Regions from separate parts of the Jejuibacter calystegiae genome, predicted to be linked through region 2. Evidence: predicted binding sites of a transcription regulator. Region 2 holds the regulator's gene; each other region holds the start of a gene.

Region 1 (10,329 bases), 1.4 Mb from region 2:
GCCAGAAATATGGTCGTAGGGGATTCTTCTTTCTGTTTGGCGGGCCACTTGTAATGTTTACTTATATTATCATGTGGATAAACGGAATGGGCTTCTTCTATTACCTATCAACTTACATCCTGTTCTATGTCGCATATACCTTAGTTATTGTTCCCTATGAAACGTTAGCCGCAGAAATGACTAATGACTTCAAAGAACGCTCGAAACTGACTGGGATAAGGATGTTCTTCTCAACCGGAGCTGGCATTCTTGCGGCCTGGTTACCAGGACGGATCATCAACTTTCTTGGGGATAGTAACCCCTCTTCATTCCTCTATATGGGGGTTATCTTTGGGGTGCTTTTTGCAGTGGTTATTCTCTGCCTGTATCTCTTTACATGGGAGCGGCCTATAGCCTTTGACCCTGATTCACCGAGAAAGGACTTCTCCCAGGATATGAAGCATCTGTTCCGTTCCCTGATATCTACGTTCCAGTTAAGAACGTTCAGACAACACGTTGGCATGTACCTGGGCGCATATGTGGCGCTTGACGTCCTCGGAGCGATACTTGCGTATTACATAATCTTTGTCCTGGGCGAGACGCCGGTTAATGCTTCAAATGCCTTAACGTTTATGACGATAGTGCAATTTTTATGTGTAGCTTTATTTATTACCCTCTGTATTAAATTTGGTAATGGCAAGTCATATAAAATTGCGCAAAGCTTTATGTTGCTGAGCGTGGCATTGTTCCTGGCCATTCATTTTTTCGCCCTGCCGTATAGTTCCTGGCTGGTCTATGTCGCAGCGCTGCTGATGGGAATCGGTCGTTCAGGTACTTATTATGTCTGCTGGAATATTTATAGCTTTATTCCGGATATCGATGAAATGCTTACAGGCAAACGCCGGGAAGGTATTTTCGCAGGCGTAATGACATTTGTGCGTAAAGCTGTGCAGGCCCTTGCTCTCTTCCTGGTCGGTGTTATTCTTCAGTATTATGGGTTCGTCGCAAAAAGCATGTCACAAGGTCCTGAAACAATTCATGGTATTGTAATGGTGTTCGGCGTTGGTTCTGTTGCATTCCTTACCTTCGGTATTCTCTGCTCATTGAAGTTCAGACTCACGCAGAAAAATCATGCGGTCCTTGTCGATGAAATTAGTCGGCTAAAAAACAATGGCAGCAAAAAAAATGTAACACCAGAGACAAAAGAAATAGTCGAATTACTTACCGGCTGGGACTATGAATACCTGTGGGGAAACAACAAAGTTTCTCGTGAGGATACTTCTTTATCAAAAGCATCACAGAGTTAATTCTTAATATATAAAGGATACGTTATGGCATTAGTTAAATTTGACGAGATGAAGCACACCGTTAAACAAGCATTTATGAATGCTGGTTTAAGCGAAAAGCAAGCTGACATTTGTGCTCAAATTCATACCGAAGCGAGCTGCGATGGTATTTTCTCTCATGGTCTGAACCGTGTTGCCCGTTTTGTGGATTACGTTAAAAAAGGCTGGGTGGATATTAACGCTGAGCCTAAGCAGGTCAAAACCCTTGGCAGCATGGAGATTTACGATGGTCAGCGCGGCATCGGCATTACCAATTCACTGTTTGCAGTGGAAAGAGCAATGCAGCTCGCCAGTGAATTTGGTATCGCGATCGTTGGTATGCGCAATACCACCCACTGGATGCGTGGCGGTACCTACGGCTGGAAAGCCGCTGAGAAAGGTTATGCCGCGATTTGCTGGACGAATACAGAATCCTGTATGCCAGCATGGGGAGCTAAAAACCCACGTCTAGGTAATAACCCTTATGTCATGGCTGTACCGATGAAAAAAGGTGCCCTGGTTCTTGATATGGCAATGTCTCAGTACGCTTACGGCAAGCTGCAAGTAACCCGTCTCAAAGGTGAAAAATTGCCGTTCCCTGGTGGTTTTGATAAAGAGGGTAACCTGACGGATGAACCTGGTCCGATTGAAGAGTCTATGCGTATCCTGCCAACCGGCTACTGGAAAGGCTCTGGCATGGCAGTACTGCTCGATGCCATGGCGGCATTCCTGACTGCCGGTGTGCCGACTAACGAGATCGATAAAATCCAGGAAGGTAGTTGTACCGGTGCGAGTCAGGTATTTATGGTGTTTGATCCTAAACATTTTGGCGGTAAAGAATTCAGTGAAAATATGGCCGCGAGTGTCGCTGAGTATGTGAAAACCTCGACTCCAGCCGAAGGCCAGCGTGATGTGTACTACCCTGGTGAAATGGAGCTGGCTAACCGTACTAATTTCAGCGCAAACGGTATTCCGGCGGATGATGGCGTCTGGGCAGAAGTACAAGAACTGGCGAAACGGTAGTGACCATGATTACAGGAAATATCGAACAATTAAGTAAATCTCAGATTGAGCTGCCAGTTGCCATCTATGAAGTTCTCAGCGCGATTAAGGATTTAGATTTTTCAGTGCATCCTGATGGACAGAAAGAAGTAAATGGCGTTATTTTTAAGACATTTACAGCGAATACTGATCTGCCTGAGAAACGTACTCCTGAAACACATAAAGACTTTATTGATGTTCAATTCGTGATCTCTGGAAATGAGCTGGCTGAATTTGGTTGCCTTGGGGATATAAAACCTAATATGGAAAAACCAGAGGATGATAATTATTTTTACGATCGTCCCGATCTTGATCTGAATCAAATGACGTTGAAAGATGGTGATTTCATTATCTTCTTTCCATGGGATATTCACTCACCATTGTGTCACAAAAGCGTCATCAGTAGAGTCAGGAAAATAGTTGCTAAAGTTCCTGTTGCTTCACTTTAAAAATGAGCCACTCCTTAAAATGGAGTGGCTCATTTTATTGCTTTATTAAGGTTGAGTTAGTCATTCACCCACCGTGATAATCCGAACGCCTAATCCCTGCCCTATGCCGTGCCTCTATTTTCAGTTGCTTACGCCATGCCCGGTTATGTAAGATCAGGGCTATTGACACGAATTCATCCACATAATATTCAGACCGAAGAATATCAGCCCTAAAACAGATGGTATCTGCGGCGTGTAATTATCAACAGAGCCGAATAAAAATGAAAACCAGGAAGAGACAAAATAAACACTGGCTATCATTCCTGTCAACACAATAACCACAAGATGTAATTTATATCCCGTTAAAGAACCACGTGAAGTCAGTAACATAGTGGTCATAATAATCACACAATAAACCACTGCGGCAAAGAACACTCCCATTAATACCTTATGTTCCGGTAACCCCAGCCAGCGAAACAGCATCATCCAGACAGAAACCTGTGGCATGGCGTAGCAAAAAATGGCAAGTATCATGCTGATAGCTAAGGGAATACCTGTTATATGTATGCCGACAGGCACGCCGAATCGGCTTTTTAATCGATCTTTTAATAACTCAAGTCGCTGCGGATCATCAGTCGCCATTTTCTTTGTAGTGACAGAGCTTAACGCAAGGCTCTTTCTAATATATTTCATCATCGCCGGGTCAATGATTTCCTGTAAATGAGAACGACTGAATTAAACCAAAAATGCATTTTCCGGATTACGCAATATTCTGAGGATTCCTGATGGTACCCGAAATTGCACTACCGACAAACGCTGAAGAGTTTGCAACGGCATTCATCGACTCAGGAGGCAAGAGTAACCGCAATTCGTCTTTTCCACCACTTTGCGCTACCTTAAGGGCGGAAAGTTATCCTGAAGGAATCGCTATGCGTAGTCGCACTTTTGCCGATCTTGACCGGGTGGTCGCCCTGGGCGGTGGTCACGGGCTGGGGCGCGTGATGTCTGCCCTCTCCTCTCTGGGCTCGCGCCTTACCGGCATTGTTACCACCACCGATAACGGCGGCTCCACAGGCCGTATCCGCCGCTCCGAAGGCGGTATCGCCTGGGGTGATACGCGCAACTGCCTGAACCAGTTAATTACCGAGCCCAGCGTGGCATCGGCGATGTTTGAGTATCGTTTTGGCGGTAATGGCGAGCTTTCGGGCCATAATCTCGGAAATTTGATGTTAAAGGCGCTGGATCACCTGAGCGTGCGGCCGCTGGAAGCCATTAACCTGATTCGCAACCTGCTCAAGGTCGATGCTTTTCTGATCCCCATGTCCGAACAGCCGCTGGATCTGGCCGCTACCGACAGCGATGGTAATCTGGTATATGGCGAGGTGGATATCGACCAGCTCAGCGCGCCTCCGGCGGATTTGATGCTATCGCCAAAGGGCCAGACCACCCGCGAAGCCCTGCAGGCCATTGCCGACGCCGATCTGATCATTATGGGGCCCGGCAGCTTCTATACCAGCCTGATGCCCATTCTGCTGCTTGAAGATATGGCCCAGGCTCTGCGCCGAACCCCGGCACCGGTGGTGTTTATCGATAACCTGGGCGCGGAACACAGTCCCGCCGCCGATCTGGATCTGGGTCAACGGCTGGCGCTCATGGAGCGCCACGTGGGGAAACACTTTGTAGATGCGGTGGTGGCGCGCCCCGGCGTCAGCACCCAGGGCTGCGGCGACCGGACTATCATTGAGGAGCCGCTGGAGGCCAGCGACATCCCCTACCGCCACGATCGCCACCTGCTGCGCCTGGCGCTGGAAAAAGCGCTCCAGGCGCTGGGCTGATCAAGAAGCGGCGATAAACAGTTCGCGCAGCTGGTGAATCTGGTCGCGCAACGCCGCCGCCTCTTCGAACTCCAGATCCCGGGCGTGCTGCATCATCTGCTCTTCCAGTTGCTGAATCTTCTGCTGCAGCGCCTTCGGCGTCATCTCTGCCGCTTCCGGCGCTGCGGCCGCCCGACCGCGACCGCGTCCCTTCGCTTTGGTGCGCGCCAGCCCCTGGCCCAGCGCCAGAATATCCACCACCTTCTTGTTAAGCCCCTGGGGCACAATGCCGTGCTCTTCGTTATAGCGCTGCTGCTTCTCGCGACGGCGTTCGGTTTCGCCAATCGCCTTCGCCATGGAAGGAGTAATCTTATCGCCGTACAGAATCGCCTGGCCGTTAACGTTACGCGCAGCGCGGCCAATGGTCTGAATCAGGGAGCGTTCTGAACGCAGGAAGCCCTCTTTATCGGCATCAAGAATCGCCACCAGCGAGACTTCCGGCATATCCAGCCCCTCTCGCAGCAGGTTGATCCCCACCAGCACATCGAATTCGCCCAGTCGCAGGTCGCGAATAATCTCCATCCGCTCCACGGTATCGATATCCGAATGCAGATAGCGTACCCGCTCCCCGTGCTCTTCCAGATATTCGGTCAGGTCTTCCGCCATGCGTTTGGTCAGGGTGGTCACCAGCACCCGTTCGTTGCGTGCGGCACGTTGACGGATCTCCGACAGCAGATCGTCCACCTGAGTCGCTACCGGTCGGACCTCGATCATCGGATCCAGCAGGCCGGTAGGCCGCACCACCTGATCGATCACATCGCCGCCGGATTTTTCCATCTCGTAATTGCCCGGCGTCGCGGAAACGTAGATGGTCTGGGGCGCCAGCGCCTCGAACTCTTCAAACTTCAGCGGGCGGTTATCCAGCGCCGACGGCAGCCGAAAACCGTACTCTACCAGGGTCTCTTTACGCGCCCGGTCGCCGCGAAACATGCCGCCAATCTGGGGAATGGTCACGTGGGATTCATCCACCACCAGCAGTCCGTCTGCGGGCAGATAGTCGAACAGGGTCGGCGGCGGCTCGCCCGGGCCGCGCCCGGAAAGATAGCGTGAGTAGTTTTCGATGCCCGAGCAGTAGCCCAGCTCGTTCATCATCTCCAGATCGAACTGAGTACGCTGGCTCAGGCGCTGCTCTTCCAGCAGTTTATCGTTAGCCAGTAGCACTTTGCGGCGATCGGCCAGTTCGACTTTGATCTCTTCCATCGCCTGGATGATGCGCTCGCGCGGCGTCACATAGTGGGTTTTGGGGTAGATGGTGTAGCGCTGCACCGTGGACTCCACGTGGCCGGTCAGCGGATCGAACAGCGACAGCCGCTCCACTTCGTCATCGAACAGCTCCACCCGCAGCGCTATCTCGTCGGATTCCGCCGGGAAGATATCGATAACCTCGCCGCGCACCCGGAAGGTGCCGCGCTGGAACGCCTGATCGTTACGGGTGTATTGCAGCTCCGCCAGACGCCGCAGAATCGAACGCTGATCCACCAGCATCCCGACGGTCAGATGCAGCATCATCTTCAGGTAGAGGTCGGGATCGCCCAGACCATAGATAGCGGATACCGATGCCACCACCACCACATCGCGCCGCTCCAGCAGCGCTTTGGTGGCCGACAGTCGCATCTGCTCGATGTGCTCGTTCACAGAGGCATCTTTTTCAATAAAGGTATCGGAGCTGGGCACGTAAGCTTCGGGCTGATAGTAATCGTAATAAGAGACGAAATACTCCACCGCGTTTTCCGGGAAGAACTCCTTCATTTCGCCATACAGCTGCGCCGCCAGGGTTTTGTTCGGCGCCAGCACCATGGTGGGGCGCTGCAAATTCGCGATGACGTTGGCAATAGTGAAGGTTTTCCCCGAGCCGGTTACCCCCAGCAGAGTCTGGTGCGCCAGCCCGTCATCCAGCCCCTCGCAGAGGCGTTTAATGGCATCAGGCTGGTCGCCGGAAGGTTGGAAGGCGGAGTGGAGTTTTAACGCTTTGCTCATGGCGGGCTACCTGGTGGTGAAGAAGTGTGCAAGCCGGAGAGTAATTTTACTCGCCATGGCGGCTTTTGCCAATCACAATAGCTGGATGAAAACACAGTAACCTACCATTCATCACCCCTCTTCACACCGATTCACCGGTAAAAATCTGCCGTTTGGCCGCCGCATCGGATGATTTAACCTGGCGATTTCGGTTATCCCCAGAGAGCGGGTAAGTTTTAACATTTGTCAAGCAAGGCGATGAAAGTTTTATTTCCTGAGATGGCAGTTTTATGACAAGGATTGATTTTATTTAACTCGTTGAAATAAATTAATTTTTAAATAAAGGCGGCTTTGACACCAATTCAGGCGCGGACCGCGTCTTTTCTTGCTTACCGCAGGTTTTCTAACTCTAATGCACAAGGTTATCCACAGGAATAGTGGATAACTGCTCCAGGCCCACAGACCATGCCGTCTGTCCAAAAGCCCTGATTTGTGTGTGTCAGGCCGCAAAAAAAAGTTTTGCGCTTTTTTTTCTCTCTTAAACCGTCCGAGGCACATTCCAGTCTGGCACCATAAAGTCCCCTTTCTGCACCAAAAGGGCGAGCCCCCCGGCACCGGTGAAGTGCAGGCTGACGCCCCAGCCAGCAGAGTAAAACTCTGCATTGCAGCGTCTTATCCGTTTTTTTAGCGGGTGTCTGCTCTTTCCGCTCATTGAAATAGCTGGCAAGCGATTTGCAATGGTTCCTGATAGCCGCGCACGCGGTGGCCGATAACCCAGGCGGAGGAGTGAGCCATGTTGAGTGTACGCGCAGTGAATCAGTTTTACGGTGAGCGCCACGTATTATGGAATGTGGATCTGGAGCTGGCGCCGGGAGAGTGCACCTGTCTGTTAGGCGAGCCGGGCGCGGGTAAAACCACCCTGGCCAACTGTATCACCGGCCACCTGCCGGTACAGAGCGGCACCCTGCTCTGGCATGCCCCCGGTGGTCCGCCGGAGGATTTGCGTAATATGTCGGTCGCACGCAGGGCGGCACTGGGCATTGGCTACCTGCCCCAGGGTCGGCGGCTGTTTACTCAGCTTTCGGTCGAGGAGAATCTGCATATCGCGCACAGAGCGGTGAATACCGCTCCCCGCGCCATTCCGCCGCTGATCGACACCCTGTTTCCGGCGCTTTATGCCATCCGACATCTGCGCGCCAGCGCGCTGCCTGGTGTGCTGCAACAGCAGCTGTCGTTAGCTCTGGCGCTGGTCACTGCTCCACGGCTGCTGATTCTGGATGAGCCTCTGAGCGCACACCCGCAAACGCCGCTGGAAGAGATGGCGCTGCTGGTGAAACGGCTGGTTCAGGAGTTTGGAATGACGATTCTGATGGCCGAGTGCAGCCTGTCGTTCATCCGCAAAGTGGCGGATCGTTTCTGTCTACTGCATCGCGGCCGTAACCTGGCCCAGGGCAGGCCAGGTCAACTGGATGAACGACTACTGGGCTGGATGGCGCCTTAGGCGTCAAGCAGGGTCAGATCGAGCCACCGGTCGCCAGGTACGGCAGGATCCGTAAGCCAGGGGATCTCGCCAAGCATCGGCGCGGGCAACCGCTCGCGCAGCGTGGCAAGGTATTCCGCATGGCGGCGGCCGGGTTGCTGAACATTATTGGCGACCCAGCCCGCCAGCCGCAGCCCGGCGCTCTGCACCGCGGCGGCGGTCAGCAGCGCATGGTTGATGCAGCCAAGCTTAATCCCCACCACCAGAATGACCGGCAGTTGCTCTTCCACGACCCAGTCGGAAAAATAGCGGCGTTCAGACAGTGGCGTAAACCAGCCCCCGGCACCTTCCACCAGTACCCAGTCGGCCTGCTGCTCCAGAACACGCAGCCCGGCGGAAAGCTGGCTGAATTCAATAGGCCTGCCCTCTTCTGAGCTTACGATATGCGGCGAGGTCGGCTCCAGAAACGCCAGCGGATTCACCTGGGCATAGTCCAGCGTCAGGGTACTGTGACGCTGCAGGGCCAGAGCATCGCCATTACGTACCCCCTCACTGGTCATCCGGCTTCCGGACGCCACCGGTTTATAGCCCGCCGTGCGCCAGCCCGCCCGGGCGGCGGCCTGTAACAGCGCGCAGCTGGCGACAGTTTTTCCCACTTCGGTATCGGTTCCGGTTACAAACCAGCGCTTAATCACTTCTCGATCACTCCATAAAACAGTTGATAACTCAGAGGAAATTGTCCCTCATGCTGCGGCCAGGCCAGGGTCAGCGCCTTAAGCTGGCTACGGGTCAGGGTTCGGGCGGTACGGCCGTCGTGCAGATGGGTGGCACCAATGCCCTTAAGCGAACGCATGGCGCTGAGCGGATCGGCAAAATGCAGCCTGACCGTCTCGCAGAACCAGCGCATACCGGGCGCGTCAGCCGCACGCGCAATCTGCCCGGCGGTCAGGAAGCGATTGGCGTGGCGCTGGCTATCCACCGCCCGCCACGCCTGATGCAGCTCCGGCAGCGAGCCGTCGCACAGAGTGCTGAACAGCACCCGACCTCCGGGACGTGTCACCCGCTTCAGCTCCGACAGGCCGCGGGAGAGGGAGCTGCACCACTGCACCGCCAGGCTGCTCCACGCAAGTTCGACGCTATCAGTCGCCAGCGGTAACGCCTCGATATCACCCTGCACGCAATGGTGAGCCGCCTCGCAGGCCCGCACCCGGGTCAGCATGGCCGGAGCCAGGTCCAGGGCAATCACCTGACTGCCGCGCTGGCGCCAGAGGTGACTGAAAAAACCGGTACCGCAACCGGCATCAAGCACCCGGTCCGGGGTCCGCTCTCCGGCTTCCTGCATCAGCCGATGACCACTAAGACGCTGCAGTTCGGCAAATCGGTCGTAGGTGGCGGCCGCCCGCCCGAAGGCGCCGGCCACGGCCTGTTTATTCACGGCAGTCATTCAGCGCCTCCAGTAACGCATCGATATCCTGTTCCTGATGGGCCGCGCTCAGGGTCAGCCGCAGCCGCGCAGTCCCGACAGGCACCGTTGGTGGACGAATCGCGCAGCACCAGAATCCGCGTTCACGCAGGCGCTGAGCCAGTCGCAATGCGCGACCGTTATCGCCGACAATCAGCGGCTGGATGGCCGTTTCCGATGCCGCGAGCTGAAACGGCAACCCTGCCGCTCCGGCCCGAAAGCGGGCAGTCAGACGCTGCAAGTGCCGACGCAGCGTGTCTCCCTGCGGCGATCGGATTATCGCAAGCGACGCCGATAACGCCTGGGCCTGGGCGGGCGGCATGGCGGTGCTGTAAATCAGATGACGGGCGAACTGCAGCAGATAATCGGCAACCGACTCGCTGCACAGCACCGCCGCACCGCTTACGCCAAAGGCCTTGCCGAAGGTCACTACCAGCAGTTCGGGCTGAATCCCGGCCTGATGACAGCTGCCGCGCCCCTGCTCCCCGATAACGCCAGTGCCGTGGGCATCGTCCACCATCAGCCAGCTACCGCTGGCCTGGGTGATAGCGTGAACCTCCGCCAGCGGCGCGCGGTCACCGTCCATACTGAAGATCCCTTCGGTGATCGCCAGTTGCTGACCGGCGCAGGGAGCGGCCAGCAGACGGCTTAACGCCGCCATATCGTTATGGGGAAAGCGCCGTAGCTGCGCCGGGCTCAGGCTCGCCGCTTCCAGCAGCGAGGCGTGGCTCAATCGATCCGCCACCAGCCGATCCTCCCTGCGGGCCAGCGCGCTTATCACCGC
Region 2 (10,329 bases):
GAGATGCAGGACGGACTCATGCTTATGTAACATTCTTACTTCCCTCTTTATAAGAATCATGACGGGTGAATAAAAAATGCCCTTAATCAAGGTAGTCATCCGCCTGATTCCGGTCAAAGAGCAAGCAGTAAATAATGCTATCAAAATCACAATATGCGATATATCGCCAGGAATCAGATCTTATTTACAGAAATATATATGATAAAAATGCATTTCATCATGCAATAACACTTCTCTATTAAGGTGCGTAATCCCCCGCCTTAACACCTGACTGCCGCGCCGTATCACACTCCAGGTGACGACTGCGTTCAGGATATCGGCGTTTTAGCGGGTTCATGATAAAATTGGGCAAGATTCCGAGATAACGAGGCAGACTGATGGATATGACGACACCGCAAGATGTGCTGGCGCGTGCAGAGAAACTGTGCCAGCAGCGCAACGTGCGCCTGACGCCTCAGCGCCTTGAAGTACTGCGTCTGATGACGCTGCAGGATAGCTCCATTAGCGCCTACGATCTGCTCGATCTGCTGAAGGCCAGCGAACCCCAGGCCAAGCCCCCTACCGTATACCGGGCGCTGGATTTTCTTCTGGAGCAGGGGTTTGTACACAAAGTTGAGTCCACTAACAGCTATGTGCTGTGCCATCACTTTGATGAGCCTATGCACACTTCCGCCATGTTTATCTGCGATCGCTGCGGTTCGGTGAAAGAGGAGAGTGCGGAAGGTGTGGAGGAGATAATGCACAAGCTGGCGGCCGGTAACGGCTTTGCTCTACACCACAATGTGATCGAAGCACACGGTCTGTGCGCGCCCTGCGCCGAAGTGGAAGCCTGCCGCAACCGCGAAATCTGCCAGCACGATCACAGCGTCGCCGTGAAAAAACGCGGGCGCTAAACCGCGCCCACGCCCTGCTACCAGCGGTAATCGTTACGCTTTTCCCACTGGGTCACCTCTTTTTCTGCCTGGGCTCTGGCGTAGCCATAGCGTTGCTGAAGCCTGCCAATCAGCCGCTCATGACGGCCGCTGGCAATGGCGCCGTCATCGTCGGTCATCCTGCCCCAGGCTTCGCGGACTCTACCCACCAGACGCCGGCAGCCGCCTTCGATTTCGTCTCTGAGCATCGCGTACCTCCTGCGCCGGATTTAGCTTTACTCACCCATTAAGTATAGCCTTACAGGCTCACTGGTGGCCCGGCACCTTAAACCAGGTGTCGTTACGCCAGTGACGGCGCCAGATCCAGCCCAGGGAGAGGCCACGCAGCCCCAGAAATACCGTCAGAGCCAGCCACAAGCCATGGTTGCCCAGCCAGGGCAGCGTCAGTAGCGTCAGTCCGAATCCCAGCGCGGCAACCGCCATGCTGTTACGCATTTCCGCGCCGCGGGTGGCCCCCACAAACATGCCATCCAGCAGATAACACCAGACGCCAACCAGCGGCAGCACCGCCTGCCATAGCAGATAGCGATCCGCCTGAGCCTGAAGTTCGGGGATTGAGGTTAACAGGGCTACGATCTGCGCCCCCGCCAGGGCGTAGATCGCCGCGAAGCAGAGCGCCACCAGACCCGCCTGGCGGCAGGCGGCTCGCCATACGCTCAACAACTGCCCGGTGCTGCGCGCGCCAAAGGCCTGGCCGGAGTGGGCCTCTACCGCATAAGCAAAACCATCCAGCGCATAGGCGGTGAAGGTCAGCATGGTCATCAATACCGCGTTAATCGCCACGATTTCGCTACCGAGGCGCGCACCGCAAATGGTAATACCGGCAAAACAGAGCTGAAGCAGCAGGGAACGCAGCATAATGTCGCGGTTCAAAGCCAGCAGGCGGCGAATATTGCCGCGCCAGGCCTGCTTCAGCATATCCATCGAAATGCCACGTAGCCGCAGTACCCGCCACACCATCACCAGCCCGATAAGCAGCGTCGCATATTCGGCAATGACCGTCGCCAGCGCCGCCCCCTGCACGTTCATATGCAGGCCCACCACAAACCAGAGATCCAGCGAAATATTCAGCAGGTTACCCACCACCAGCAGAATAACCGGTGCCCGGGCGTACTGGACACCCAGCAGCCAACCCAGCAGTACCAGATTGGCGAGCGTTGCCGGAGCGCTCAGCCAGCGAATGGCCAGGAAGCGCTGCGCCTGATACAGAACCTGCTCGCTGCCGCCGACAATGTACAAAGCCAAATCGATCAGCGGAGTACGTAACGCCACGATCAGCACACCGGCAATCAACGCCAGCATCAGCGGCTGAACCAGCGATCTGGCCAGCGCCGGCGCATTTTTCGCGCCCCATGCCTGAGCCGCAAAGCCGGTGGTGCTCATCCGCAGGAACAGCAGCAACATAAACAAAAAGCTGGTCGTCGTAGCGCCAACGGCAACGCCGCCCAGATAATCCGGCGAGTCGAGATGACCAATGACCGCAGTATCCACCAGCCCCAGCAGCGGTACCGTCACGTTAGAGAAAATCATCGGCAGCGCCAGCCGCCATAATGCTTTATCGGTTTTTTGGAAAAGGGGCATGGCCATTATCCGGTTATGCAGTCAGGAGAGTTAAAGCAGAGACGCGCCCGGGAACGGACGCGTCAGCAGGGGGATGCGTTTATAAATTCAGAGCCATTCGCCGTTGCGGATCACCCCGACGGCCAGCCCTTCAATAGTAAAATTCTGTTCGCGCAGATCGACCACAATAGGTTCAAACTCGCTGTTTTCCGGCAGCAGTTGCACCGTGTTGCCCTGCTTCTTCAGGCGTTTAACCGTGACTTCATCTTCAATGCGAGCCACGATGACCTGACCGTTGCGCGCCTCCTGAGTCTTATGTACCGCCAGCAGGTCACCATCCATAATGCCGATATCTTTCATCGACATACCGCTCACTCGCAGCAGGAAGTCCGCACTCGGTTTAAACAGGGAAGGGTCGACCTGATAGTGGCCTTCAATATGCTGCTGGGCCAGCAGCGGCTCACCCGCGGCAACGCGCCCAACCAGCGGCAGCCCCTCTTCTTCTTCATGCAGCAGTCGGATACCGCGTGAAGCGCCAGAGACGATTTCGAGAACCCCTTTGCGCGCCAGAGCCTTCAGGTGTTCTTCTGCGGCATTAGGCGAACGGAAGCCCAGTCGCTGCGCGATTTCCGCACGGGTGGGCGGCATTCCCGTCTGGCTGATATGCTCCCTGATGAGATCAAAAACCTCTTGTTGCCTGGCCGTTAACGCTTTCATTCCGCCCCCTGGGTGTATATACAGTTATGCTGTGAGTATATACAGCAGAAGGCGATTTTGGAACCACAACGTGGTAAAAAGTCAGCGTTTTATCCGTTTCCTGAAGCTTTACCGCAAATGCGACCAGAGTAGCGTGACCCAGGTGAAAAGCGCGACGATAATCGCTAACAGCACGGCGGCGGAGCCCATATCTTTCGCGCGACCGGAAAGTTCGTGATAATCGCTGCCGATCCGGTCAACAACGGCTTCGATGGCGCTATTCAGAATTTCGACGATCGTGACCAGCATGACGGAGCCAATCAGCAGCACGCGCGTCATGGCGTCAACATCCAGCCAGCAGGCCACTATAATGGCAATAACCGCGGCGACCCCTTCCTGGCGGAAGGCCGCTTCGTTACGCCACGCCGCGCTCAGACCTTTCCAGGAATAGCCGGCAGCTTTGATGATACGGGTAAAACCAGTGGTATTATTCGCCATGTAATGGAAACCTTTTCAAAAAACACACTCTAAATAGTTCAGTTGCATCAAAGCGGCAAGGGCGCGCCCGAGCCGATTAACGAAGCCAGACCGAATGCAGCAGGCAGTATGACGAAAATCAGCGTCAACGCCAGCGCGCTTCGATTAATAGTGGTGCCGCAGAATTTCCGTGCCGTTTCTGGTATTCTGACGGCGCATTTGCATGATTAACCAGAGGCTTTACATCATTTATGTCAGGCTGGTCCCGATTTTTATACAAGCTCCTTAATTTACCATTAAGTATTCTGGTAAAGAGCAAGTCAATTCCGGCGGATCCCTGCGCCGAACTTGGCCTGGATACTTCGCGTCCGATTATGTACGTTCTGCCCTATAACTCGAAGGCAGACTTGTTGACGCTGCGTGCGCGCTGTCTGGCCCACGATCTGCCGGACCCCATGGAGCCGCTGGAAGTGGACGGCGTCGTCCTGCCGCGCTATGTGTTCGCGCACGACGGTCCCCGCGTCTTCACCTATTACACGCCTAAACAAGAGTCCATCAAACTATTCCATAACTATCTGGATCTACACCGCAGTAATCCGAATCTTGACGTTCAGATGGTACCCGTCTCTGTGATGTTCGGCCGTGCGCCGGGCAAAGAGAAAGGGGAAGCCAACCCGCCGCTGCGCAATCTGAACGGTATTCAAAAATTCTTCGCCGTGATCTGGCTGGGCCGCGACAGCTTTGTGCGCTTCTCGCCACCGGTTTCTCTGCGCCGTATGGCTACCGAACATGGTACGGACAAGCGTATCGCCCAGAAGCTGCTGCGTATCGCCAGAATGCACTTCTCGCGTCTGCGTCTGGCGGCCGTAGGGCCACGTCTGCCGGCCCGTCAGGATCTGTTTAATAAGCTGCTGTCCTCGAGGGCCATTGCCCGGGCGGTAGAAGACGAAGCGCGTACCAAAAAGATCTCCCATGAAAAGGCCCAACAGAACGCCGTAGCCCTGATGGAAGAGATAGCGGCTAACTTCTCTTACGAAGCTATCCGCGTAACCGATCGCGTACTGGGTTTTACCTGGAACCGGCTCTATCAGGGCATCAACGTCCATAACGCCGAGCGCATTCGTCAACTGGCCCACGAGGGCCACGAACTGGTCTATGTCCCCTGCCACCGCAGCCATATGGACTATCTGCTGCTCTCTTACGTGCTCTACCACCAGGGGCTGGTACCACCGCATATCGCTGCTGGTATCAACCTTAACTTCTGGCCAGCGGGCCCGATTTTCCGCCGCCTGGGCGCATTCTTCATCCGCCGTACCTTCCGGGGCAATAAGCTCTATTCCACCGTATTCCGCGAATATCTGGGTGAGTTGTTCAGCCGCGGTTACTCGGTAGAGTACTTTGTGGAAGGCGGACGTTCGCGTACCGGACGGCTGCTGGATCCGAAAACCGGTACCCTGTCGATGACCATTCAGGCGATGCTGCGCGGCGGTACCCGCCCCATCACGCTGGTTCCCATCTACATTGGCTACGAACATGTCATGGAAGTGGGCACCTATGCGAAAGAGCTGCGCGGTGCCACCAAAGAGAAAGAGAGCTTCACTCAGATGGTACGCGGCTTAAGCAGGTTGCGTAATCTGGGTCAGGGTTACGTTAACTTCGGCGAGCCGATTCCGCTGAACAACTGGCTGAACCAGAACGTGCCGGAATGGCGTGACGATATCGATCCCATCGAAGCGGTACGCCCGGCCTGGCTGACGCCGTCAGTCAACGCTATCGCCGCAGATCTGATGGTGCGCATTAACAACGCCGGCGCGGCAAACGCCATGAATCTGTGCTGTACCGCGCTACTGGCGTCACGTCAGCGCTCTCTGACCCGCGAACAGCTAACCGAACAGCTGAACTGCTATCTGGATATTATGCGTAACGTCCCCTATTCGCCGGACGCGACGGCGCCGAAAGTCACCGCCGATGAACTGATCAATCACGCGCTACAGATGAACAAGTTCGAAGTGGAAAAAGATACGATCGGCGACATCATCATTCTACCGCGCGAGCAGGCGGTACTGATGACCTACTACCGCAATAACCTGATGCATATGCTGGTGCTGCCATCGCTGCTGGCCATGATGATTACCCAACGCCGTCATCTGACCCGCAGTGCGCTACTGGAGCAGGTGACGCTGCTCTACCCGATGCTGAAGAGCGAGTTATTCCTGCGTTGGGAAAAAGAGGCGCTGCCCGCGGAGATCGACGCGCTACTGGACGAACTACAACGCCAGGGGCTGATCCTGATTAACGGCGATACGCTACAGGTGAACCCGCTGCGCTCCCGTACCCTGCAACTGCTGGCGGCAGGCGTGCGCGAGACCATTCAGCGTTATGCCATCACCTTCTGGCTGCTGGGTGCCAACCCGGGCATTAACCGCGGCACTCTGGAAAAAGAGAGTCGCACTCTGGCACAGCGCCTGTCGGTTCTGCATGGTATCAATGCGCCGGAATTCTTCGATAAGGCGGTCTTCTCTACTCTGGTGCTGACCCTGCGCGATGAAGGCTATATCAGCGACAGCGGCGACGCTGAATCTGAACGAGCGCTGCAGGTTTACCAACTGCTGGCCGAACTGCTGACCTCCGATGTGCGCCTGACCATTGAGAGCGCCACCTCGCAGAATGGCGGTATCGAGGCCAAAGAAGAAGCAACGGAACAGGCTGAATAACGCGCCGTAAAAATGAAAAAAGCCGGTCAGGTGTTACACCGACCGGCTTTTTTATGCACTCAATAATCAGAAATGCAGATAGCTCAGCACCAGACCGATAAACAGCGCCAGGCCAACATAGTTGTTGTTCATAAAGGCCCGGAAGCAGGCATCGCGATCTCGGTTCGCTATCATCTTCTGCTGCCAGACAAACAACCCGGCGGCAATGGCAATCGATGCATACCACAGGCCGCCAAGGCCATTCAGCACGCCAAGCAGTATCATGATCGCCACCACGCCAGATTGCAACAGACCAATAATCAGTTTGTCATAGCGGCCAAACAGAATCGCCGTAGACTTAACGCCAATCTTCAAATCGTCATCGCGATCCACCATGGCGTACTCGGTATCGTAGGCCACGGCCCAGAGAATATTCGCCAGGAACATCAGCCAGCAGGAGATCGGCACGCTTTCACTAACGGCGGAGAAAGCCATCGGTATCGCCCAGCCGAAAGCTGCGCCCAGCACCACCTGGGGCAGATGGGTGTAGCGCTTCATAAAGGGGTAAACCCATGCCAGCGCCAGCCCGGCCACCGACAGCAGGATCGTCATGCTGTTCAGAGTCAGCACCAGCAGGAAGGAGAGCAGCACCAGCACCCCAAACAGAATACGGGCCTCTTTTTCACTCACCGCGCCGCTGGGCAGGGGACGATTCGCTGTACGCTTCACATGACCATCGAACTTGCGGTCCGCGTAGTCATTCACCACACAGCCCGCGGCACGCATCAACCAGACGCCCGCCACAAAAACCAGCAGTATCGTTAACGGCGGCGCGCCCGGGGTTGCCATCCACAGCGCCCACAGCGTCGGCCAGAGCAGCAACAGCGCGCCTATGGGCTTATCAGTGCGCATCAATCGGTGATACGCCAGCAGCTTATTCTGCTTCAGAGTCCACTCCATTTTTTATTCCTCTCGATACAGCGGCGACGCAGGAAGGAAAAGCTCGGTCAACAACAGCGGTTTTCCTGAGAGCCGGAGACGGGAACGGCGCCCCCACAGCTCTGCACTACGTCCGGTTTCAATAAAATCGCGCGTCAGGGTCGATGATGAAAACAGATAACGCCCTAACGGGGTAGTTCCCAACTGGCGCAGCGCCAGCTCCGGGCCATTCAGCGTTGACTGCGGCACCAGCGTCCGGCCAGCAAGCCAGGGTTCGCCATCGCCGCACAGCAAAATCTCACGTAGCCAGAAGCGCTCTTCGTCCGGCAGTAGCGCCGCTTCCCCGGGCATCAGCTCTCCGGCATCAACAAAGGCTTCGCGCAGTATATCCACGCTGACCCTGTGGCAGTATTGCTCAAAGCGTTTCGTCATGGAATCTTCCAGCAGCAGCCAGTCGCTCAGTGCGTGGCTTAAAGCAGGAATATCCTGAAAGTAGTGGAGTTCGCGCAGCTGCGCCAGCGCGGGATGGGACATAACACCTTCTCCGGAAAAAATTCTGAAGGCATTGTAACGCAGAACCCGCGGCTCGTGTGGGGCAAAGCATATTCCAGCGATCTTAATAGCAACAAAGGTGTAACACACGAATAAAGTGACGGCCCAGGCAGGGCCGTCAACAAGACGCGATTATTCGCGCTTCAGGAGGCTGGTGTTACATAACCACAGCGTGACCACCAGCAGCAGGAGCGCACCGGAATAGACCAGTACCTCTTCGGGCGTCTCGTGGGAAATAATAATGAGTCGCACGATGGCAGTAATGCCAATGTAGACGAAGTAGCGCAGCGGAAAGTGATAACCAGACTGAAAGTACTTCACAATCAGCGCGATAAATTCAAAATAGAGAAACCAGACCAGTAGCCCTTCCACCAGCTGATATTTGGTCACCTGTTCGCTATTAATAAACAGCACATAGGTCAGGTGCAGCGTCTCTTTCCCCAGAAACACCATCAAAATCAGTCCCAGGCTCAGTAGCCCCAGATTCAGCACTGACTGTAATCCATAAGCGATCCACTCCGCCGGAGAGCGAGATGGCAACGACATGTTATTCCCCTTATTCATATCAGGATACTGGCTCCTTTATAAGGGAAAAACGTGATCCAGATCTACTTTATTTAACGCGGTTTTCACACTTTTACCCGCAAAAAAAACCGCCCCCCTGATGGGAGGCGGCGGTGATGGCCAGAACGCTTATCGGAAGTTGATATTGCGGTCGCTGGTCATGCTGTAAAGCTCGAACTTGCGGCCCAGCATCTGGCCACCATCGCGGGTAAGCGGCTGCCAGCCCACCAGGGCACGGCTGCGGGTCGCACCCGACGAGAAGAGATCCAACGGAACGGAGACATAGACCCCTTTGGTGAACTCCCCTTCCCCATACTCTTCGGACGAGACATTGGTGATAGTGGCGTAGCCACCCACCACGATGCCGCTGTCGAAGTGCTTAGAGATATCCAGGGTTCCCCCCTTGTCGCCCGCCAGGTACTGGCCCACGCTGGCTTTCACCAGTACGCCATCGGCAAACGGCGGTGTCCAGTAAGCGGTCAGGTGCCCGGTCTTCACGCTGTAGTCGGTGAACTTCATCATATCCTGAGAGCTACGCCAGTCACGCTGCTTCACGTAGTTGGCGTTCAGCCCCACCGCCCAGTTGCTGTCGAGCGGACGGTACAGTACCTCGGCGCCTGCGCCACCGAACATAGTTTCCAGATAACCGGCATAGGCCTGTCCGTACCAGCCTTTGCCCAGATACTGGAAGTAGTTGGCCTGTAGATCGTTCACATAGACATCGTTCTGAACGTATTCACGCACGTGAGTACGCACCCGCGGCAAATGCGTGTCGCTCGGAGGACTGGTGTAGTTAAATTTGTCGTAGTTGTTCTTGATATTGGCGAACAGGCTACCACTGGTCAGCAGGTGGTCTGTCAGCCACAGATCGGCGGAGCCCCTGATACCCAACTGGTACATATAGAAGCTTTCCGCGCCGCCGAAGGACTGACTCAGAACCGGATCGATCGAATAACTAAAGCGTGGTTTGTCCAGATACCAGCCCTGTTCGGTGCTGTCTGGCACCACCGGATCCACCCGGCGCTGAGCCAGCGGTGTTTCGTGGCCCAGCGGCTCTCCTTCCAGATGATGACGCAGGCTATCAACGTCGGTTTCGGTGGTCACCTGCGGCATAGCGACCCGGCTTTCCGTTACGCGGATCTTGTTTATCCCTTCCGGCAGGTCATTCATCACAATGCGGTTAGCGCGATCGATACCCTCACGCGAGTCACGGTATTTCACCTGATCGCCGGTGACATAAAGGGTATCCCCTTTGGTCTGAATCTGCGGATTAGTCAGACCGGCATTGTATTTCAACTGGGTCAGCTGATTACCCACCACGCTGTGCTGTAGGATCTTATCCTGAGGCTGCGGCCGGTATTCCGGCTTACGGTTATCGGCGTAGTGAGATTTAAGATCGTTAAAGTTGGTGCGCAGCGTGAAGCCGAACATAAAGGTATTGCCACGCTCATAGCTGACGTTGACATCGGCCCAGTCGGTGACCCGATAGATGGCGCCCACGTTAAAGTTGCTGCGCTGCTCAAGCCGTCCGGCATAATCGCCGCTGTAATCATTGCCTTCATACTCCAGCTTCAGGCGCAGCGGCTGCCAGGGCGTCTGGTATTCGATACCGCCGAATATCGACGCCGGGCCGTGGAACATATCGCCAAATTCGAACGAACCCGCCTTCTTGTTGCTGTTATCGCGATAGCAGTATTTATCGCTGTAGCTACAGAACGGGTTAGTAACGTTGCCGGCAGTCCCCAGATAGCCCCAGCCGATCCCCAGCGAGAAGTCGAACGGCCCCCAGGCCTTACTGGCCACCAGGTATTCGCTGTCGAACAGGCCGGTACCGCCCAGATCCCGGATACCCACCGCCACCTGCGGTGTCCAGTAGCCCTCTTCCCACAGGCGCAGCTTCACATCAAACGACTTAT
Region 3 (10,329 bases), 680 kb from region 2:
TGCAAAATGAGCTTTCTCAGGTTGAGAAAAACCTGACCCTGCTGCTCGAACCGGTTCAGGCAGAGAGTCAACCGCTGGACGCTCGCAGCCGCGACGCTTTCCTGAATCTGCTAAACGCCACGCCGAACGGCGTAATTCGTAACTCCGACGTGGTGAAAGGCGTAGTGGAAACCTCTCTGAACGTGGGCGTAGTGACCACTGAAGGCGATCAGGCTCAGATTATCTGCCTGATCCGTTCGCTGATCGACAGCGGTAAAGAGTATGTGGTGAGCATGCTCTCTTCCCTCAATGTCCTGGCGGGCGCCACACTTGAGGCGAAAGGCAGCTATCCTGGCTGGCAGCCGGACGACAAGTCGCCAGTCATGCAGCTGGTGCGTGAAACCTATCAGCGTCTGTTTAACAAGACGCCGAACATTATGGTCATCCACGCCGGTCTGGAGTGTGGTCTGTTTAAGAAACCTTATCCGGAGATGGATATGGTTTCTATCGGTCCGACCATTACCGGTCCGCACTCGCCGGACGAGCAGGTACACATCGAAAGCGTGGGCCTGTACTGGCAGTTGCTGACTGAACTGTTGAAGTCCATTCCAGCGAAGTAAGTCGTTACCAACCGGCTCCCCCGGGAGCCGGTCTTCCCTATAATCCCAGCACCAACTGGCGCTCCAGTTCTGGAGCCAGAAGCGTCACGTGCAGCCCCACCAGCCGGACACCGCGTCCGCCGCGCCGTTCATCCCAGGTTTTACGCGCCGTCGCCAGCAGATCCTCTTTATTCAGCCGCGGCCAGACATGCTCCTGGGTGGTTAACTGGAAGTCGTCGAATTTTAGCTTAATGCCCTGACGAGCGATGAGTAGATCGGGTTTCACCTTCGCCAGACGCCGCTCCAGTTCAGGGTAGAGCCGTTCAATGATCGCGACACACTCGTGCCATTCGTGAATATCCTGAGCCAGTGTGCGCTCCACGCCAACCGACTTACGCAGTCGGTCAGTATTCACTTCGCGTTGATCAATACCGTGGCTGCGCTCCCACAGCACCCGACCAAATTTACCAAAGCGCTTAAGCAATAGCGCAAGGTCACTGCGCTGTACGTCGGCGCAGGTGCGCAATCCCATCTCCTCCAGGCGCGCCGCCGTGACCTTTCCCACCCCGGGAATTTTGGCAAGTTTCAGGTCCGCCAGAAAATCCCCCATCGATTCCGGCGTAATCACATACTGGCCGTCCGGCTTATTGAGATCGGAAGCGATTTTGGCAAGAAACTTAATGGGTGCAATACCGGCCGAGGCGGTCAGATTCAGCTCCCGGGCGATGGTGGCGCGAATTTCCCGGGCCATTAACGTGGCGGAGCCGTGGCAGTGCGTACTGTCAGTGACATCCAGATAGGCTTCATCCAGCGACAGCGGTTCAATACGCGCGGTATAACGGCTAAAGATTTCCCGAATATGGGCAGAAGCCTCTTTATAAGCGTCGAAACGCCCCGGCAACAGGGTCAGGTGTGGGCAGAGCTTAAGCGCCATGGCGGTGGGCATGGCGCTACGTACACCATATTTACGCGCCGGATAGTTGGCAGTGCTGATAACACCGCGCCGCTCCCGGCTACCGCCAATGGCCAGCGGAATATCACGCAGCGCCGGGTTATCCCGCATCTCGACGGCCGCAAAAAAGCAGTCCATATCGACATGAATGATCTTGCGCATAGTTCACCACCACAACTGTATATGCATACAGGATAGAAAAAGATACGCCGGACTGCAACGCTTTCCCGCCACTATCGGTGGCAAAAATGCGCCTTCTCCAGTGCATGGAGGGAAAAAGAGGTAAAAAGTCAGAAGATTAGATCGAGTGACAGGGAGGAAGAAGGCAAAAAAATAACAAGGCCCGGAAATGTTCCGGGCCTTCAGATATCGGGTTACAGAATCCGATCCTGCTCCAGCTTCTGCCGTCGCTCCGCCGCTGCGGTGCGCGCTTTACGGGCATCACAGGGCTCCGGACAGTCGCACACCTTTTCCAGGCCCAGTGAACCGATACCGCCACAGCTACCCTGCAACGACTTGCGTTTCACGATGTAGCCCAGCGACATACCCAGAATCACCAGAGCGAAGATGGCGAAGCTCGCCAGAAATACCGTTAGCATTTCGGCCTCCATCAGCCGCCGAAGTCGTCGAGCATGATGTTTTCATCCTCCACGCCGAGATCCTTCAGCATCTTAATCACCGCCGCGTTCATTACCGGCGGCCCACACATATAGAACTCACAATCTTCCGGTGCCGGATGATCGCGCAGATAGTTCTCATACAGAACATTGTGGATGAAGCCGGTATGACCCGTCCAGTTATCCTCTTCCAGCGGCTCAGAGAGCGCAACGTGGAAGGTGAAGTTCGGATTTTCACGCGCCAGCTGTTCGAACTCGTCCTGATAAAACATTTCGCGCAGCGAACGGGCGCCGTACCAGAAGCTGATCTTACGCTTGCTACTCAGACGCTTAAGCTGGTCGAAGATATGGGAGCGCATTGGCGCCATACCGGCGCCACCGCCGATAAAGACCATCTCGGCTTCGGTCTCTTTCGCGAAGAATTCGCCAAACGGCCCGGAAATCGTCACCTTATCGCCCGGTTTCAGCGACCAGATATAGGAAGACATAATCCCCGGCGTGACATCAGGCAGGCGCGGCGGCGGCGTGGCGATACGCACGTTGAGCATAATAATGCCCTTCTCTTCCGGGTAGTTCGCCATGGAGTAGGCACGCACCACCTGCTCATTGCTTTCAGATACGTAGCGGAACAGGTTGAACTTGTCCCAGTCTTCACGATATTCATCCGGCACATCGAAGTCGGCATAGGCGACTTTATGGGGCGGGCATTCGATCTGAATGTACCCTCCGGCACGGAATGGCACCACTTCCCCTTCCGGGATCTTCAGTTTCAGCTCTTTGATGAAGGTAGCTTTGTTATCGTTAGAGATAACTTCGCACTCCCACTTCTTCACCCCGAAGATCTCTTCCGGCAGTTCGAGCTTCATATCGTGTTTTACCGCGACCTGACAGGCCAGACGACAGCCCTCTTTGGCTTCGCGTTTAGTGATATGCGAAAGCTCGGTCGGCAGGATATCGCCACCGCCTTCTTTGATTGTGACCCGGCACTGACCGCAGGAGCCGCCGCCGCCACAGGCTGAGGAGATAAAGATCCCCTGATCGGCCAGCGTGTTAAGCAGCTTACCGCCAGCCGGCGAATGGAACTGCTTGTCCGCTTCATTGTTGATCTCAATCAGCACGTCGCCGGAGTTCACCAGCTTTGAGCGGGCAAAGATAATCAGCAGCGCCAGCGCCAGTACGATCAGCGTAAACATGACTACGCCAAGAATAATTTCCATCAGTTACGCCCCTTATAGCTGCACACCGGAGAATGACATAAAGCCCAGCGCCATCAATCCGGTGGTAATAAAGGTGATCCCAAGCCCGCGCAGCCCTGCCGGCACGCTGGAGTATTTCATCTTTTCGCGAATACCCGCCAGCGCGACGATAGCCAGCATCCAGCCAATGCCGGAGCCCAGACCGTAGACGATGGATTCCGGGAAGTTGTAATCGCGCTGAACCATAAAGGAGACGCCGCCAAAGATGGCGCAGTTCACCGCAATCAACGGCAGGAAGATCCCCAGCGCGTTATAGAGCGACGGGAAGAAGCGATCGAGGATCATCTCCAGAATCTGCACCAGGGCTGCGATAACGCCGATAAAGGTGATGAAGTTCAGGAAGCTGAGATCCACCCCTTCCACCAGCGCGCCGTCGCGCAGCACCAGGTTATAGATCAGGTTGTTGACCGGCACCGAAATCGCCAGAACCACGGTCACCGCCACGCCCAGACCAAAGGCAGTAGAGACCTTCTTCGATACCGCCAGGAAGGTACACATCCCCAGGAAGAAGGCCAGCGCCATGTTCTCGACGAACACCGCACGTACGAACAGACTAATATAGTGAGCCATCACTTACTCCTTCTCCTGCTGTTGCGGCTTCAGGGTTCGTAGCGCCCAGATCAGCAGACCGATCAGGAAGAAGGCGCTGGGGGCCAGCAGGAACAGGCCGTTCGGCAGATACCAGCCGCCGTTCTGTACCGTATCCAGCACGGTGACGCCGAACAGCTTACCGCTGCCAAACAGCTCACGCACAAAGCCGACGACCAGCAGAATCGCCCCGTAACCCAGGCCATTACCGATACCATCCATAAAGCTCGCCAGCGGCGGCGACTTCATGGCATAAGCCTCGGCGCGGCCCATTACGATGCAGTTGGTAATAATCAGGCCAACGAACACCGACAGCTGCTTGGAGATCTCATACGCAAAGGCCCGCAGAATCTGATCCACCACGATAACCAGCGAAGCGATGATCGCCATCTGCACGATAATACGTACGCTACTGGGGATCTGCTTACGGATCATCGAAATAAACATACTGGAGAAAGCCGTGACCAGGGTCACGGCAATCGCCATCACGAAGGCGGTCTCCAGTTTGGTGGTTACCGCCAGCGCCGAGCAGATCCCAAGAATCTGCAGGGTGATGGGGTTATTTTCCACCAGCGGGCTGACAAGAACCCGCTTAACCTCTTTCATATCGCCCATTTCAGCCATTGTTGAGCACTCCTTCACGAACCTGTTTCAGGAAGGGACCAAAGCCGTTTTCCCCCATCCAGAAATCAAAACTGTGCTGTACGCCGTTAGAGGTCAGCGTCGCGCCGGACAGACCGTCCACCGCGTACTCGTCTCCCGGACGAGCGCTGCCTTTCATCACGCGAATCGCAGGCTTGCCCTGGTCATCCAGCACCTTTTTGCCAATCCACTGACTGCGCCAGCTCGGGTTTTCCACTTCCCCACCCAGGCCCGGGGTTTCCCCCTGATCGTAGTAAGTAATGCCTTTCACGGTGCGGCCGTCGGTATCCAGCGCCACAAAGGCGTACATCATCGACCATAGTCCGTTGCCGTAAATCGGTAGCACCAGCTCTTGCACGTTTTTCTGCTCGTCGCGCACCAGATAGATTTCGACGATATTGCTACGGCGCTTGATGCCTGCCGGATCCTGGCTGGCGCTCAGGGTCATGCTCTGCTGCGGATCGCGCAGCGCCTTCGCGGGATCAAAGCTGGTTGGGTCTTTATCCAGCAGCTCACCGCTGGCCAAATCGAGCAGGCGCGGAGAAATACGCTCGCTATAGACGCTTTTCACATCATCGCCGGTCATGCCCGGCTGCATTAAGCCCGCCACGTCCAGAATGTTGCGCTGCTTATCGAGCTGTTTCTGCTCCTGCTGACGCGACTTAAGTCCTACCGCGGAGCCAGCCACCACCACCGAACAGACCAGGCAGAGAACCAGCACCACCAGCAGGGTTTTACCAATGGTATCGTTTCCTTTATTAGCCACGCGACTTCCTCCGCTTGATGTTGGCCTGCACCACCAGATAGTCAAACAGCGGCGCGAACAGGTTGGCGAACAGAATCGCCAGCATCATTCCTTCAGGATAGGCCGGGTTGACCACCCTAATCAGCACGCACATCACGCCGATCAGAATGCCGTAACTCCACTTGCCTCTATCGGTAAAGGAGGCGGAGACCGGGTCTGTCGCCATAAACATCATGCCGAAGGCGAAACCGCCCAACACCAGATGCCAGTACCACGGCATGGCGAACAGCGGGTTGGTGTCGGAGCCAATCGCGTTAAACAGCGCGGCAGTCGCGATCATCCCCAGCATCACGCCAGCGACGATACGCCAGGAGGCGATACGGGCGAACAGAATGATCGCGCCGCCAATCAGAATCATCAGCGTAGAGACTTCGCCAATAGAGCCCGGAATGTTGCCCAGGAAGGCGTCCATCCAGCTAACTGGTTGACCGGTCGCAACGTTGACCAGCGCCTCACCGCCGCCGCTAGCCCACTGGGAAAGCGGCGTAGCGCCGGAAAAACCATCCGCCGCGGTCCAGACCAGGTCGCCGGAGATCTGCGCCGGATAGGCAAAGAACAGGAAAGCGCGCCCCGCCAGCGCCGGGTTCAGGAAGTTACGCCCGGTGCCGCCGAAGATCTCTTTACCAATCACCACACCGAAGGAGATGCCCAGCGCCGCCTGCCACAGCGGCAGCGTCGGCGGAACGATCAGCGCAAACAGAATCGAGGTAACGAAGAAGCCTTCGTTAATTTCATGCTTGCGGATGATAGAGAACAGCACCTCCCAGAAGCCCCCGACCACAAATACCGTCATGTAGATGGGCAGGAAGAAGGCGGCGCCGATGACCATCATGCTTATCCAGCCGGCATCCGGGGCAAAACTGGCGCCCAGGAAATGCGCCAGCTGATAGTGCCAGTCTCCTGCGATAACCTGCTGTAGCTGCTCCGACCCATGAAGCTTGCCCAGCGCCTGGAGGGTCTGATGCCCAACGTTGTACATGCCCCAGAACATAGCCGGGAAGACCGAGAACCAGACCAGAATCATCATGCGCTTCAGGTCGATAGCGTCACGCACGTGGGATGCCCCGCGCGTCGCCGTGCCTGGCGTATAGAAGATGGTGGCCGCCGCTTCGTAGAGCGGATAATACTTAACCAGTTTGCCGCTGCCGGTAAAGTGCGGTTCCAGTTTTTCAATCAGATGCTTTAAGCCCATCGTTATCCTTCCTGCTCGATGCGGGTTAAGACCTCGCGCAGCACCGGGCCGTACTCATATTTTCCCGGGCAGACATAGGTACAGAGCGCCAGATCCTCTTCGTCCAGCTCCAGACAGCCCAGCGACTGGGCGCTATCGCCATCCCCAGCCAGCAGATCGCGCAGCAACATGGTGGGCAGGATATCGAGCGGCATCACCCGTTCATAGTTGCCGATGGGCACCATGGAACGCTCGCCGCCGTTGGTATCGGTGGAGAAGTTAAACAATTTATGCTTAAGGAAATGGCCTACTGTGGTGCGGGTGATGGAAAACTTGTCGCTCCCCGGCGCAACCCAGCCGAACAACTCTTTTTCACGCCCTTCTTTCAGCGCCGTTACCTGCAGGTGGAAACGCCCCAAAAAAGCGTGGGGACCGCTGGCCTGACGACCACTCAGCACCGAGCCGGAGATAATCCGGTTCTCCCCTTCCAGCAGTTCATTCGCGGTAAGCTGCTCCAGAGACGCGCCGAGCTGAGTGCGCAACAGGCGCGGACGCGCCACCTGCGGCCCCCCCAGTGCAACCACCCGCTCGGTCCACAGTTCGCCTTCGACGAACAGCTTGCCGATGGCGATCGCGTCCTGATAGTTCAGGTGCCAGACGCATTTCTGCAGGCTCACCGGCTCCAGGAAGTGAATATGGGTGCCCGGCAGCCCGGCGGGATGCGGACCGGCAAATTCATTGAAGGTGACCTGCGCGGCAGGATGCCCCCCCAGTTTGCCGCCGCCTGCCTGGCAGACGTGAACTTTACCGTCCGTCAGGCTTGTCAGCACGCTGAGGCCAGCGTCAAACATGGCGCGCTGCGCCTGGATAATCGGCTGAGGGTCGGCGGCCAGCGGGTTGGTATCCATGGCGGTCACGAAAATAGCTGCCGGAACGCTACCCGGCACCGGTGACTTGCTAAACGGGCGGGTACGCAACGCGGCCCATAGCCCGGAAACCAGCAGTTGCTGAGTCACGGTTTCGCGGGACAGCGACGCCAGCTGTGCCGGTTCATACTTATCAAAAGTAACCCGCTCATCGCCCTCAACGGCAATCACCACCGACTGCAATATCCGGCGTTCACCGCGGTTAATGGCTTCAATGGTACCGCTGGCCGGCGCGGTAAACATAACCCCAGGGTTCTTTTTATCTTCAAAGAGCGCTTGCCCTTTACGTACCCGATCCCCTTCGCGGATCAGCATAGAGGGACGCATGCCCACATATTCCTCTCCGAACACGGCCACGCGGTCAGGCATTGGCCCTTCGTCAATTCGCTGTTCCGGCTGGCCAGCGATTGGCAAATCAAGCCCTTTTTTAATTTTGATCATAAAGTCATCACGTATGGTTGATCGTTATCGCGCCGCCGCAATCAGGGAGGCGCCCGAGCGAATAAATTAATCGTGTCCGCCATACGGAAAAGAAGGAAGGTGGCATCATGACCACAGAGGTTCACCGAGCATGAACACTGGAAAAGCGTCCGTTCTATTCCGCACATCATCATCGCGGCCGATTTTAGCATTAATTACTCTACAACCAGCAGAACTACTGAGGTTATAGGGTCGTATTTGCGAACAGACACGCAAACTTTCAGAAACCGGTTTAATCTGCGTTAGCGTACCGGGAATCGCGAAATTGTAAAAGCGGTAAGCAAGCGCTTGCTAAATTCCCCGGCGGTGATAATGTGAGCGCATAAAATCGGGTTTTCCGTCTTTATTACCGCTTTAAGGCCTCCCGGGCCTGTTTGCTTCATCAGGTTTATCAAGGAACCAGCAGTATGCGTAAAATCGCACTCTTCATTGCGATACTTTTAATGCCGTGCCTGTCATTCGCTGGCCTGCTCAGCGGTCAGGGGAGCACCCCTCTTCCCGGCAAACAGCAATATATGGGCTCCCCGGTCTATATTCAGATCTTCAAGCAGGAGCGCATCCTTGAGCTCTATGTCAAAAACGGGGAAAAGTACCAGCTTCTCAGCAGTTATAACATCTGCAACTACTCCGGCGGTTTAGGGCCGAAGCGCCGTATGGGCGACTTTAAGAGCCCGGAGGGATTTTACAGCGTCGATCGCAGCCAGCTTAAGCCAGACAGCCGCTTCTATAAGGCCATCAATATCGGCTTCCCCAATGAATTCGATCGTCAGAACGGCTATGACGGGAAATACCTGATGATCCATGGCGCCTGTGTTTCTGTAGGCTGTTACGCCATGACGGATACCGGAATCGATGAGATCTTCCAGTTTGTGACCGGCGCCCTGCTGTTCGGTCAGTCGCGGGTCCAGGTCAGTATCTATCCGTTCCGCATGACCGACGCAAATATGGAGCGCCATAAGCACTCCTACTACGCGGGTTTCTGGAAACAGCTAAAACCGGGCTATGACTACTTCAATAAATACCATATGCCACCGGTGGTTTCCGTCAACAACGGCCGGTATGTGGTGAATGAGCAGCCGCCGAGCGCGACGACTTCTCAGTCGCTGTTTGCCTCAAACAACGCGCTCGCCGAGGCAAAATAGGATCCACTCTCCCGGTGCGATCCGGCTCCAGGTTTCATTACCGGTCAGGGGCTGGGTCGCAATCACCGTCACCACATCATCCGGTGTGGTTTCCCGCTGAAAGTCGATCTCCACATCCTGATCCAACAGCGTCGCTACGCCAAACGGCGCGCGCCGGGTGATCCAGAACAGGTTGGAGGAACACCAGGCCATCACGTAGCGCCCATCGCTGAGCAGCATATTGAAGACCCCTTTCTCACGTAGTTCAGCCGCCAGTCCGGCAATGAAGCGGAACACTGCAGGCATGTTGCCAGGCGTTCGTGGATAGCGCTGCGCCATCTGATTGAGCAGCCAGCAGAATGCGTGCTCGCTGTCGGTTTCACCCACAGGGCGGAAATTCCCTGTCTCCAGTTCCCGCCACCCCTTGAGCTGCCCATTATGGGCATAGGTCCAGTTACGGCCCCAGAGTTCACGGGTAAAGGGATGGGTATTTTCCAGCGCTACTTTGCCGCGGTTGGCCTGACGAATATGGGCTATCACCGAGCAGGATTTGATCGGGTATTCCTTCACCAGCTTTGCGACGGGCGAGTTATAACCAGGCTGCGGGTCTTTAAAGGTGCGACACCCTTTGCCTTCATAAAAGGTGATACCCCAGCCGTCTTTATGAGGCCCGGTACCACCACCGCGCTGCACCAGACCGGTAAAGCTAAAGCAGATATCGGTCGGTACGTTCGCGCTCATCCCGAGCAGTTCACACATGACAACCTCCCCTGCCAGCCCCCGCGCTCCCGTCGGGGGCGCCACAGACTTACGCCTTCACCATCTCTTTTTCGATCAACATCATCAGGATATGGATCACTTTAATATGGATCTCCTGAATACGATCGGCATAGCCAAAATGCGGCACGCGAATTTCAATATCCGCGGTACCTGCAATCTTACCGCCGTCTTTACCGGTCAGCGCGATCACTTTCATTCCTTTAGCGCGCGCGGCTTCAATGGCCTTGATGATATTGGCCGAATTACCGGAAGTGGACAGCCCCAGCAGCACATCGCCTTCGCGACCGACAGCCTCAACGTAGCGGGAAAAAACATAGTCGTAGCCAAAGTCGTTACTGACGCAGGAGAGATGGCTGACGTCCGAAATCGCAATGGCCGGATATCCCGGGCGGTTTTCACGGTAGCGCCCGGTC

What was found. Region 2 encodes LexA, which represses DNA repair genes until DNA is damaged. Its sites were predicted from a motif close to TNCTGTATGTACATACAGNA; they were not measured.
Region 1: a site for LexA is predicted at 6,704-6,723, ahead of uvrB (excinuclease ABC subunit UvrB). Genes of this name have one in related genera too.
Region 3: a site for LexA is predicted at 1,706-1,725, ahead of dinB (DNA polymerase IV). Genes of this name have one in related genera too.

Annotation. Positions count from the first base shown of each region.
Region 1 is NZ_CP040428.1:2,999,326-3,009,654, reverse strand. Features, by position in the region: gene FEM41_RS13795 (MFS transporter) at 1-1,286, shown strand, start outside; gene yiaK (3-dehydro-L-gulonate 2-dehydrogenase) at 1,311-2,327, shown strand; gene FEM41_RS13785 (NanQ anomerase/TabA/YiaL family protein) at 2,333-2,794, shown strand; gene FEM41_RS13780 (hypothetical protein) at 2,954-3,469, opposite strand; gene yvcK (uridine diphosphate-N-acetylglucosamine-binding protein YvcK) at 3,703-4,608, shown strand; gene uvrB (excinuclease ABC subunit UvrB) at 4,609-6,624, opposite strand; gene FEM41_RS13765 (ABC transporter ATP-binding protein) at 7,397-8,104, shown strand; gene bioD (dethiobiotin synthase) at 8,101-8,778, opposite strand; gene bioC (malonyl-ACP O-methyltransferase BioC) at 8,775-9,527, opposite strand; gene bioF (8-amino-7-oxononanoate synthase) at 9,511-10,329, opposite strand, start outside.
Region 2 is NZ_CP040428.1:1,563,639-1,573,967, reverse strand. Features, by position in the region: gene FEM41_RS07245 (2OG-Fe dioxygenase family protein) at 1-33, opposite strand, end outside; gene zur (zinc uptake transcriptional repressor Zur) at 378-893, shown strand; gene FEM41_RS07235 (CsbD family protein) at 911-1,120, opposite strand; gene dinF (MATE family efflux transporter DinF) at 1,179-2,513, opposite strand; gene lexA (transcriptional repressor LexA) at 2,601-3,209, opposite strand; gene FEM41_RS07220 (diacylglycerol kinase) at 3,318-3,686, opposite strand; gene plsB (glycerol-3-phosphate 1-O-acyltransferase PlsB) at 3,917-6,379, shown strand; gene ubiA (4-hydroxybenzoate octaprenyltransferase) at 6,446-7,318, opposite strand; gene ubiC (chorismate lyase) at 7,322-7,831, opposite strand; gene psiE (phosphate-starvation-inducible protein PsiE) at 7,982-8,395, opposite strand; gene FEM41_RS07195 (YjbH domain-containing protein) at 8,543-10,329, opposite strand, start outside.
Region 3 is NZ_CP040428.1:2,247,199-2,257,527, reverse strand. Features, by position in the region: gene pepD (beta-Ala-His dipeptidase) at 1-599, shown strand, start outside; gene dinB (DNA polymerase IV) at 637-1,692, opposite strand; gene nqrM ((Na+)-NQR maturation NqrM) at 1,905-2,129, opposite strand; gene nqrF (NADH:ubiquinone reductase (Na(+)-transporting) subunit F) at 2,141-3,364, opposite strand; gene nqrE (NADH:ubiquinone reductase (Na(+)-transporting) subunit E) at 3,377-3,973, opposite strand; gene FEM41_RS10365 (NADH:ubiquinone reductase (Na(+)-transporting) subunit D) at 3,977-4,615, opposite strand; gene FEM41_RS10360 (Na(+)-translocating NADH-quinone reductase subunit C) at 4,608-5,399, opposite strand; gene FEM41_RS10355 (NADH:ubiquinone reductase (Na(+)-transporting) subunit B) at 5,392-6,630, opposite strand; gene FEM41_RS10350 (Na(+)-translocating NADH-quinone reductase subunit A) at 6,633-7,976, opposite strand; gene dpaA (peptidoglycan meso-diaminopimelic acid protein amidase) at 8,423-9,157, shown strand; gene FEM41_RS10340 (class II glutamine amidotransferase) at 9,128-9,895, opposite strand; gene lpcA (D-sedoheptulose 7-phosphate isomerase) at 9,945-10,329, opposite strand, start outside.